3 regions of the Rhizobium sp. LjRoot30 genome follow, and region 1 is predicted to be linked to each of the others. Evidence: riboswitches for the same ligand, from Rfam matches in the RefSeq annotation. Region 1 holds a riboswitch; each other region holds the start of a gene.

Region 1 (3,266 bases):
GACCGATCCCTTCTGCGCCTTGACCGTAACGGCAATCGAGAACGGCCGTGAAGGGCTGGAGGACAGCGTATAGGTGCGCATCAGCGGCTCGTCGCCGGCCGGCAGTTCCAGCGTGACGAACTGGCCGGCATTGTAGCGGAACCAGTTGGCCTTGTCGGAGCGGAAGGTGAAGGTCATGACATCGGGGGCCTCTTCGGCAACCGCGACGCATTCGAGTTGATGCTGCCGGTCGTTCCAAGGCTGCATCTCGTCCAGGTGGCGCACGGAGACGTTCATGTTCATCTTATGCCACCGCCGAAAGCTTGTTCTTGTCGCCCTGCAGGCGTTGAAGCATGAAATTGGTGTACCACTCGACGAACTGCATCACGCCGCCTTCATGAAGTTCCGAATAGGGGCCGGGTTCATAGGCCGGGGAGCGGATGCCAAAGGCATTTTCCTCGACGATCGATCGGTCCTGGTCATTGGTCATGTTCCAGACATGCGTCAGGTCTTCGAGATCGTAGTCGACGCCCTCAACCGCATCCTTGTGCACCAGCCAGGTGGTGGTGACGGCTGTCTCTTCCGGGCCGATAGGGATGACGCGGAAGGATAGCGCATGATCGCCCAGCATGTGGTTCCAGGTGGTCGGGTAATGGAACAGCAGCATTGTGCCGATCATGTTGATGGGCACATCCGGCGACAGCGGACGGCGGACGGCATTCTGGCCGCTCATCGTGTAGCTCTCGACGCCTTCGATCAGCGGCATGCGGGCCACGCGGAACTGGCCGTCGGCAGAGATCTTGAACTCGCTCGGCAGGCCGACGGCCTCGCAGCGCTCCCAGTGGGCGGCGATGACCGGATCGTCCTTGGCGCCCTGGACGCCGGTTGCCGTCGGCGCTTCCGGGTAGGTGCGGCAAAGCTCCGGGTGGTTGGCGGCGCAATGATAGCATTCGCGGTTGTTTTCCCAGACGAGCTTCCAGTTGCCCTTTTCGATGATGGTGGTGCGATGGGCGACCTTGGCCTCGGCAAGGCGATGCGGCAGCATGTAGGGCTCGATCGCAGCACGCACCGGCGCAAAATCCGGCGCTTCGTTGGCGAGGCAGATGAAGACGTAACCGCCGACACTCTGGCAATGCACCGTCTTCATGCCGAAATCGGCCTTGTCGAAGCCGTCCGCCATCTGGCGGGCGAAGGCCAGCGAGCCGTCCAGCTCGTAGGTCCAGTTGTGATAGGGACAGACCAGCTTGGCGGAAGAACCCCGCTCGGCGGTGCAGACCCGGTGGCCGCGATGGCGGCAGGTGTTGTGGAAGGCGCGGATGGCCTTGTCGCGACCGCGCACGACGACGACGGGATAGTCGCCGATCTGGACGGTGAAATAACTGCCGGGCTTGGCGACTTCGCAATCATGGCCGACGAACAGCCAGTCGCGATACCAGATCATCTCCATGTCGAGCTTGAAATAATCCTGGTCGATGTAGAAGGGCTGCTCGAGGCTGAAGCCTTCGCGGCGGTTCTTCAATTGCCGGTAGACGGTGCTGCGGAGATCCATGGCGTTTTCCTTGCCTGAATTCGACCGCAAGGGAAAACAGGGACGCAGCGCCACGCCAGCTCGAAAACTGGTGGTTCCTGCCCCCCGACCGCCCTCCGCGATCAGTTTCTATCACTGGCACGAGGCTGGTTTCCGGGCTCCGGAGCCGTCCTATCGGACGCAGCATGACGCCTTCCCGGGCTCCTCCCAGTGGCCGTTGCCATGCCTTCACTCCGCCACCGTTGCGGGGGCAGCGCCGGATTTCGACCGGCTTCCCAATTCTCCGTCGCGGATGAGCACGACGGCACCTTGAGCACACCATCATTAAAGCATCCGCGCGCCATGTCGCATGGTCGCAAAACGACATCGGCTTCGACAATGACGACACGATTGCGACGGAGGAAATTGCCTTCAGCATACGGCTATTTTTTAGGCAATTACAATGTCTTATGGCCAGAATAAATCTGGGTTCCGCACCGGATCGTCGCAAATGAAACAATATGCATTGCACCGATGGAAAGCATAACCGACGCAAGTTTCGCGAAACCACCATGCTCTAGACATGAGAACCTGATCTTAACCTAGGCTGCGTTAGCCTTTCACAACGCAGACCTTGTCACGAACAAAGAGTGCCGGCATGTCCAAGCTCCGTTATTTCGATGCAAGCGGGCAGAAGAAGCCCAATGTTCCGGCTCTCGAAACCCTCCATTCCGATTTTCTGCGCACCGGCCGGATCATTCGGCACAAGGACAACTGGGTTCCCGAAGAGCGGCGTTATCTTTCCTACCAGGAAGTCGCCGAGCGCACCGGGCGGCGGTTGGAAGTCGCTGGTCAGCAGGCGCACGACCGGCTCAACAGCTTCCATCGCTCCATTCAGCTGCCCAAGATGATCTTTCATCGCACGCTCGAAGATCGCCCGCATCTCGGTTACTGTCACGTCACGGCCTCGAAGACCCGCTTTGCGGAATTCGACGAGGTGAAGTGGGCCTTCTACATTGCCAACTTCATGGCCGATATCGGCGAAGACGAGAAGATGATCTCCAACCTGCGCCGTCGCGGCTCGCGCATGTATTTCGCCGTCGCCATGCAGCCGGACGACGAGAAGAAGAAGCTGACCATCGACCGCAAGATCCGCGGCAACGGCGTCATCTTCCGCACCAACGATCCGAAGGTGGCGCTGAAGAACGTGCTGCTGCTCGGCGCCCGCAACGAAAAGCTGCGCGACGTCATCCGCTCGCTCTGAGGCAATTCCGCGATCGCGACAAAGACCATTTGATCCTGAACGGTCCAGGGGTTAAAGCAGGACGCAGACAGAACCTCTGCTGCCTTCCTCCTTTCGCCCGCAGCCGCGCCCGGACCACCATGGCCAGATTGATCCATATCGAAACCGACCGGCAGGAAGCCCTTCGCGCCGCCGTCGATGTCCTCAACGACGGCATGCCGATCGGACTGCCGACGGAAACCGTCTACGGACTGGCCGCCGACGCCACCAATCCCACCGCCATCACCCGCATCTACGAAACCAAGGGCCGGCCGCGCTTCAACCCGCTGATCTGCCATATGGCCGATCTTGCCATGGCCGAGCGGCATGTCGTCTTCGATCCGCTGTCGCGGCGGCTGGCGGAAAAATTCTGGCCGGGACCGCTGACGCTAATCCTTCCGCGCCGCGCCGAAAGCGCCATCCACGCGCTGGCGACCGCCGGTCTCGATACGGTCGGCATCCGTTCGCCCAAGGGATTTGCCGGCGATGTCATCCGTG
Region 2 (3,266 bases), on a different contig from region 1:
CGATTTCGGACTTGCGGGATTTCAAGGCGGCCGGCTGGGATGACGATATCCGCCGCCATGTGCGGCGCGGCGGTCGCGTCATCGGTGTCTGCGGTGGTTACCAGATGCTCGGCCGGGTGGTGCGTGATCCGCTCGGAATCGAGGGCAGTGTCGTCGAAGCGGAAGGCCTTGGCCTTCTCGACGTCGAAACCGACATGGCGCCCGAGAAGACGGTGCGCAACAGCGAGGCCTGGTCCGTCGAATACGACGTGCCGCTTATGGGATACGAGATCCATCTCGGCGTGACGCGTGGCGGCGATTGCGACCGGCCTTTCATCCGCATCCAGGGCCGGCCCGACGGCGCGGTTTCGGCCGATCGCCGCGTTGCCGGCAGCTATCTGCACGGCTTGTTCGGCAGCGACGCTTTTCGCGCCCGGCTGCTTGCCGATTTCGGCATCACCAGTTCGCGGCAGGACTACCGCGCCTCCGTCGATGCGGCGCTCGACGAGGTGGCCGCCGAGCTGGAAGGCGTGCTTGATCCGGCCTGGCTGGGCAGGCTGCTTGGCGACGGGACCAGCTAATCGGCGCCGCAAGGACGGTCGCGCTTCGCTTCCGGATGTCCTGCTTCTGGGGTATGGTTTGTCGATGCTTGCGGAGAAGACCATGCGGACATTCTTTCTCGCCGCCATGTTGCTGATTTTTGGCGCTCCGGCTCACGCTTTGGGGCTCAATCCGTTCTTGCCCGTTTCCGTGACCTGTCCCGGCGAAGACAAGGTCCTGACAGTCATCTTCGCGGGGAGCAAGGATATGCGCATGCGTGTCCGGGCCGCCTTCGACCCGGGGCTGCAGGGTGTCGATGTCGAAATGACGTCCAGCAGCGGCGAATTCGTTCTTGTCGATTCGATGTCGGCGTTGCAGGCCGAAACGCCGAGCGATCGGATGAGCTATATGCTGAGAGGTTATCTTATCGCGACGCACATGCAGGCCTGCAAGGCCTCCGACGAGGCACGGCGGCTTTTCCAGAAGATGATCGAGGCGAACAAGGCCGAGGTCGGAAAGCTGTGACGCCGCTTTGCTTTCGCTGCCGGTCGTGGCGCATTCGCGTCAGCCGATGGCGATGGCCGCAATTGACTTGATGGCGCCGACTGCTTACATCGTCGCATCATTTTGCATGGTTCCCGGGTCGTGAGACGACCGGGGATGAAAAGGGAATGTGGAAGGACGGACCCAAGCCGGGCGTCCCCATCACAGCCGACCCCGCGACTGTAGAACGGTCAGGGGCATTCGTCGGGTGTCGTCCCGTCTTTCCAGATGGTGCCGCATGGTGCGGACCTGGGACAGGCAAGGGCGGCATTCGAAAAGCCACTGGCATGGCACGCGTGATCAACCGGGGTTGGACGCCTCTCAAGTCTACGAATCGTCCGCCTTTTCACGATTGCCGCCGGGAAGGCGAGAATGCCCCGCCGGCGCTCTTTGGGAGCGCCTGAGACCGCGAGCCAGGAGACCTGCCATGCTGCCGGGCATAATGCCCACCCTGGGGAAAAATCCCCGCTGCCTGCACGGAGGTTGTCATGGCTGCTGCTCCATCCGGTCCCGGCCGGTTTTTTGTTTTTTGCCGCTGCTGGTCGCCGGCGATCTGACCGATTCATGCCGTCCTTGTCTCCCCATGCAACGCTTGTGCTTGGCGGCGCCCGTTCCGGGAAATCCCGCTTTGCCGAAAAACTTGCGCGCGACAGCGGCTTCGATCGCCATTATCTCGCGACGGGCCGGGCTTTCGACGACGAGATGCAGGCGCGTATCGCCAAACACCGCGCCGATCGCGCCGATGCCGGCTGGACGACACATGAGGAGCCGCTCGACCTCGTCGGCACCTTGCTGTCAGCCGATGCGCCGGGACGCGTTATCCTTGTCGACTGCCTGACCCTCTGGGTCACCAATCTCATGATGGCGGAGCGGGATGTGGAGGCGGAGGGGCGTGCACTCGCCGCCCACCTGCCGCTCGCCAAGGCCCGGCTGATCTTCGTTTCCAACGAGGTCGGCCTCGGCATCGTTCCCGAAAACAGGATGGCGCGGGATTTTCGCGACCATGCCGGACGGCTGCACCAGTTGATGGCGGCCGAAGTGCAAGACGTTTATTTTATCGCGGCAGGCCTGCCGCTGAAGATGAAGGGTTGACCCGATGAACCAGGAAAAAATCCCCGCCACCGTCATCACCGGCTTTCTCGGCGCCGGCAAGACGACGATGATCCGCAATCTCCTGACCAATGCCGGCGGCAAGAAGATTGCGCTGATCATCAACGAATTCGGCGACCTCGGCGTCGATGGCGACGTGCTGAAGGGCTGCGGCGCGGAAAACTGCACCGAGGACGATATCATTGAGCTGACCAACGGCTGCATCTGCTGCACCGTCGCCGACGATTTCATCCCGACCATGACCAAGCTTCTGGAGCGTGAGAACCGCCCCGACCACATCGTCATCGAAACCTCCGGCCTCGCCCTGCCGCAGCCGCTGGTCGCTGCCTTCAACTGGCCGGACATCCGCACCCAGGTGACGGTCGATGGCGTGATAACGGTGGTCGACAGCGCCGCCGTTGCCGCCGGCCGTTTTGCCGACGATCACGACAAGGTCGACGCCCAGCGCGCCGAAGACGATTCGCTCGATCACGAAAGCCCGATCGAGGAACTGTTCGAGGACCAGCTGACCTGCGCCGACCTCATCGTGCTCAACAAGACCGATCTGCTCGACGCCGCCGGCATCGACAGCGTCCGCAGCGAAGTCGCCTCGCGCACGGCGCGCAAGCCGACGATGATCGAGGCGAAGAACGGTGACGTGCCCGCCGCCGTGCTGCTCGGCCTCGGCATCGGCACGGAAGCCGATATCGCCAACCGTAAGTCGCACCACGAGCTGGAGCATGAAAGCGGTGAGCCGCACGATCACGACGAGTTCGACAGCTTTGTCGTCGAGCTTGGCCCGGTGGCCGATCCGGTGGCCTTCGTCGAAAAGCTGAAGCCGGTCATCGCTGAACACGACGTGCTGCGCCTGAAGGGTTTCGTCGACGTGCCCGGCAAGCCGATGCGCCTGCAGATCCAGGCCGTCGGCAGCCGCATCGACCACTATTTCGACCGCGCCTGGACCCCCGGCGAAGACCGCGCCACTCGCCTCGTGGTCATCGGCCTGCACGACATGGACGAGGCCGCTGTGCGGGCGGCGATGGCCGGGTTGGTCTAAAAGCGCCACACATACGTACTGAAAGGTAGCGATGCACCTTCTCCTTGCCCAGAAAGGA
Region 3 (3,266 bases), on a different contig from region 1:
GATCGATGTTCGCCATGATCGGCGTGGCGAAACAATTTCAGGAAGACGGACCGGCGAGAGCGCGGCGAATATCGCGGCTGTTCAGATGGAAATTGCGGCCGGGTTGAATGGTCTGGGCGGCGATCTTCTGCCGGGCGGCAGCGGCGAAATTTTTCGCATGCGCCGAAAAATAGGCGAGACAATCGTCGCTTTCCGGCATGCGCCCGACAAGGCTGCGAAAGGCGAGCCGGTGGATCATGCAGACGCCGCCATGACCGGCAGCGGTGAATTGCAGGGCATCGATATCGCCCCGCCAGGTGGCAACCGGAGCATCGCAAAAATGCTCCGGCGCATTGCTGTCAGGCAATTCCGGGTGCAGGGTCGCCGGGCGGCCTTGCTGGAATTGCCCTGCCGTCAAGCCGAAGCCTCGAAGCGCCGGTAGAGGCTACCGCCGATGGAGCCGAGCAGCGCCCAGAAGATAAAGCTCGAAACCACGGCGGCGACGATGAAGCGATGTTCCAGAACGGCCGGCGCCAGCGCCGTTTCGCCCTCGGGCATCGCCGGTGCGCCGATGATATGCGGCGCGGCGATCAGCACGATCCCCAGCACGGCAGCCCAGGGCTTGCGCTGGAAGGCGATCAGGGCAAGGCCGGCGGCGGTGGCAGCGACCGTGCCGATCCACCAGACCTGGCGGTCGAACAGCGGCGCGGCCGGCGTTCCCGGCAGTTCCGGCGGCAGGCCGAGCATCGGCGCCAGCATGACGGCGGCAAAACCGCCGAGACCCCAGAGCAGGCCCTCGCGCCAATCGACCGTCTTCGACCGCAGGCTGAAGAGGCCGGTGAGCACCAGCGCATAACCGATGGCCGTCAGGATGTTGGCAGCCGTCGTATAGAGGAAGCGTTCGGCACCGTCGGCCGGTCCCCAGGCTTCTTCCTCAGCCGGAGCGGCCTCGGTGGTTGCCGGCGTTGCAGCAGCCGTTTCCTGGCCGGTCGTCGGTGTGGCCGCTTCATGATTATGGGCAGGTGCCGCGTTCTCGTAGGTTTCGGCCTGGAGAATGAGCGGCGTGGTGCCGAAATGCTGGACGGCGCTGACGGCGACGCCGACGATCAGCCCGGTCAGGACCGAGGTAAAGACAATGGATCGGAAAACCGACATGATGAAACCATGACCTCAGTGGCAGGGGAATGCATTGGCGTGGCGCGTGTCGTGTGCCGCGTTGTGGACGATCTCGACATGCGAGAAACCGACGAAGCCGACGACGAACAGGCCAAGGCAGATGGCCATGGCCGACTGGACGACCGTGCCGGCCTTGGCGCCGGAAGCTGCAATCGTGGTGGAAGCGTTTTGCTGAACAGACATGTATCGACCCTCTCCGATATCGTGCGCCGCTGAAAAGCCATGCCCGACCGACGACGCGCGGCCAGGGCGAACCGATGTCGATCCTATCGTGAAGGGGCAGGAAAGCTGAAGCCATATGCGGCAGCGACCCTTCCGGCGACGCCATCCACACCATCAACTCCAATTTCCAGGACACCCCGCCCGGTTCGGATCTCCATGATGGCAGGTCTCCTGGCTCGCAGGTCTTTGTCCTGAACCTCGCCTTCCCGGTGTCCTCACCAGTGGCTTTTTCGATCCACGACTCGCCGCGTACAGTTGCGGGGGCAGCCACGCTTCAGGCCCCCTTTGGGTCGTCCCTAGCGCATTCCCTTTTCATCCCCGAGGCTTAGCCTCAAGGGAACCATCAAGAGCAACAACTATCGCCGCCAAGGAACGGTGTGTCAATATGGATGCAGTGGTGATCTAAGCGACGGCATGCAGATAGGTACGCCACCGGGCAAACTCACCGCGAAGGAACAGCCTTGAGATAAGCAGCAATCGCCTCGCGGTCCTCCGCCGGCAGGCGCGCCATATTCTTCTGCACCTCGACCATCGAGCCGCCGACCGAATCGAAATCCGGGGTGAAGCCGGTTTCGAGATAGGTGGCGATATCGGCCTCGCTCCATTCGCCGATGCTCTTCGAGCCGGGCGTGATGTTGGGTATGCGCCCCTCGCCTTCCGGATTGGGCGCGCCGGCGAGCCATTGGTCGGGCACGAAACCGCCCATCGGATCGCGCGGCGTGTGGCATTCGCCGCAATGCCCCGGCCCCTCGACCAGATATTGCCCGCGCTTCACCTTGTCGTCGGTGGACGCCAGTGTCACGCGCGGCCCGTCGGTGAAATAGAGGAACTTCCAGCCGCCGAGCGACAAGCGAATGTTGAACGGAAAAGGCAGGTCATGCGGCGGCGCGACATTGGTGCTTTTCGGCAGGGTGCGGATGTAGCCGAAGAGGTCGTTGATGTCCTTCGCCGTCATGCGGGCATAGGAGCCGTAGGGAAAGGACGGGTAGAGATGTTCGCCGTTGCGGCCGACACCGCGGGTCATGGCATTGCCGAACTGCGCCAGCGTCCAGCCGCCGATGCCCGCCGTTTCGTCCGGCGAGATATTCGGCACGTGGAAGGTGCCGAAGGGGCTGGCGAGCGGCAGCCCACCGGACAGTACCAGCTGCGCTTCGCCCTCCGCACCCTTGGCCGCATGACAGCTGACGCAGCCGCCGGCCCAGAAGATTCGTTCGCCGTTGGCGAGGTCGGGATCGCCCAATCCGGCCCAGTGCTCGTCCGGCTGCGGCGACGGGGCGGTGACGAAGTAAAACGCCACGGCGCCGATCACGCCCAGGCCGATCAGACAGAGCAGGATGCGGATCAGTCTGGCGAACATGGCGTTTCCTCCTTGTCTTGAGCGAACTTGTCACGAATGGAAATCGCGCCGCCCCTCTCGGGCGACGCGTGCGCGGTGCATCTCCGGCGGAACGGGTTCGCCGGAGATGCACCGTTTCTTTTGCTACCCGGCGCCGAAGCGGGCGCGGTCTATCGCCAGGAATTATTCCTTGATGCGATAGACCTGATGACAGCCGCCGCAATTGGCGCCGAGCGTCTTGAGCGCCGCGCCGACACCGGCGGCATCGGCCGGCAACTGCGCCAGAACCGCATCGGCATCGGCCGACAGTTTCAGCGACTTCGCCTTGAAGTCGTCAAAGGTCTCCCAGATCTTCGGGCTTGCAGCCTTGTCGCCGGTTTCCGAACCCGGCGGGAACTGGTCCGGGAAGGCCTTGGCGTTTTCGGAAATGGTCGACAGCGCCGTCTTGATCGCTTCGGCATCGTAGGGCTTCTCGCCCTTGGCGATGGCGGCGAGTGCGCCGGTGGCGCCGCCGACCTTCTTCATGATGGCTTCGCGATCCTCGTGGGTGCCG

Evidence for each region. A riboswitch is a leader RNA that binds a small molecule or an ion and turns the genes downstream of it on or off. The one in region 1 is predicted to bind cobalamin.
Region 2: it holds a riboswitch for cobalamin, as region 1 does, so the genes downstream of both, cobU (bifunctional adenosylcobinamide kinase/adenosylcobinamide-phosphate guanylyltransferase) here and ACSQ3I_RS21450 (aromatic ring-hydroxylating oxygenase subunit alpha) in region 1, are expected to answer to the same signal.
Region 3: it holds a riboswitch for cobalamin, as region 1 does, so the genes downstream of both, ACSQ3I_RS23435 (CbtB domain-containing protein) here and ACSQ3I_RS21450 (aromatic ring-hydroxylating oxygenase subunit alpha) in region 1, are expected to answer to the same signal.

The regions. Positions count from the first base shown of each region.
Region 1 is NZ_CAXUSG020000012.1:65,451-68,716, reverse strand. Features, by position in the region: gene ACSQ3I_RS21455 (2Fe-2S iron-sulfur cluster-binding protein) at 1-282, opposite strand, end outside; gene ACSQ3I_RS21450 (aromatic ring-hydroxylating oxygenase subunit alpha) at 284-1,528, opposite strand; cobalamin riboswitch at 1,635-1,834, opposite strand; gene ACSQ3I_RS21445 (DUF6656 family protein) at 2,145-2,750, shown strand; gene ACSQ3I_RS21440 (L-threonylcarbamoyladenylate synthase) at 2,870-3,266, shown strand, end outside.
Region 2 is NZ_CAXUSG020000007.1:130,082-133,347, reverse strand. Features, by position in the region: gene ACSQ3I_RS15780 (cobyric acid synthase) at 1-560, shown strand, start outside; gene ACSQ3I_RS15775 (hypothetical protein) at 643-1,044, shown strand; cobalamin riboswitch at 1,135-1,506, shown strand; gene cobU (bifunctional adenosylcobinamide kinase/adenosylcobinamide-phosphate guanylyltransferase) at 1,627-2,154, shown strand; gene cobW (cobalamin biosynthesis protein CobW) at 2,159-3,208, shown strand; gene cobN (cobaltochelatase subunit CobN) at 3,240-3,266, shown strand, end outside.
Region 3 is NZ_CAXUSG020000015.1:30,758-34,023, forward strand. Features, by position in the region: gene ACSQ3I_RS23420 (type 1 glutamine amidotransferase family protein) at 1-2, shown strand, start outside; gene ACSQ3I_RS23425 (hypothetical protein) at 38-397, opposite strand; gene ACSQ3I_RS23430 (CbtA family protein) at 394-1,134, opposite strand; gene ACSQ3I_RS23435 (CbtB domain-containing protein) at 1,150-1,338, opposite strand; cobalamin riboswitch at 1,522-1,737, opposite strand; gene ACSQ3I_RS23440 (c-type cytochrome) at 1,820-2,734, opposite strand; gene ACSQ3I_RS23445 (c-type cytochrome) at 2,897-3,266, opposite strand, start outside.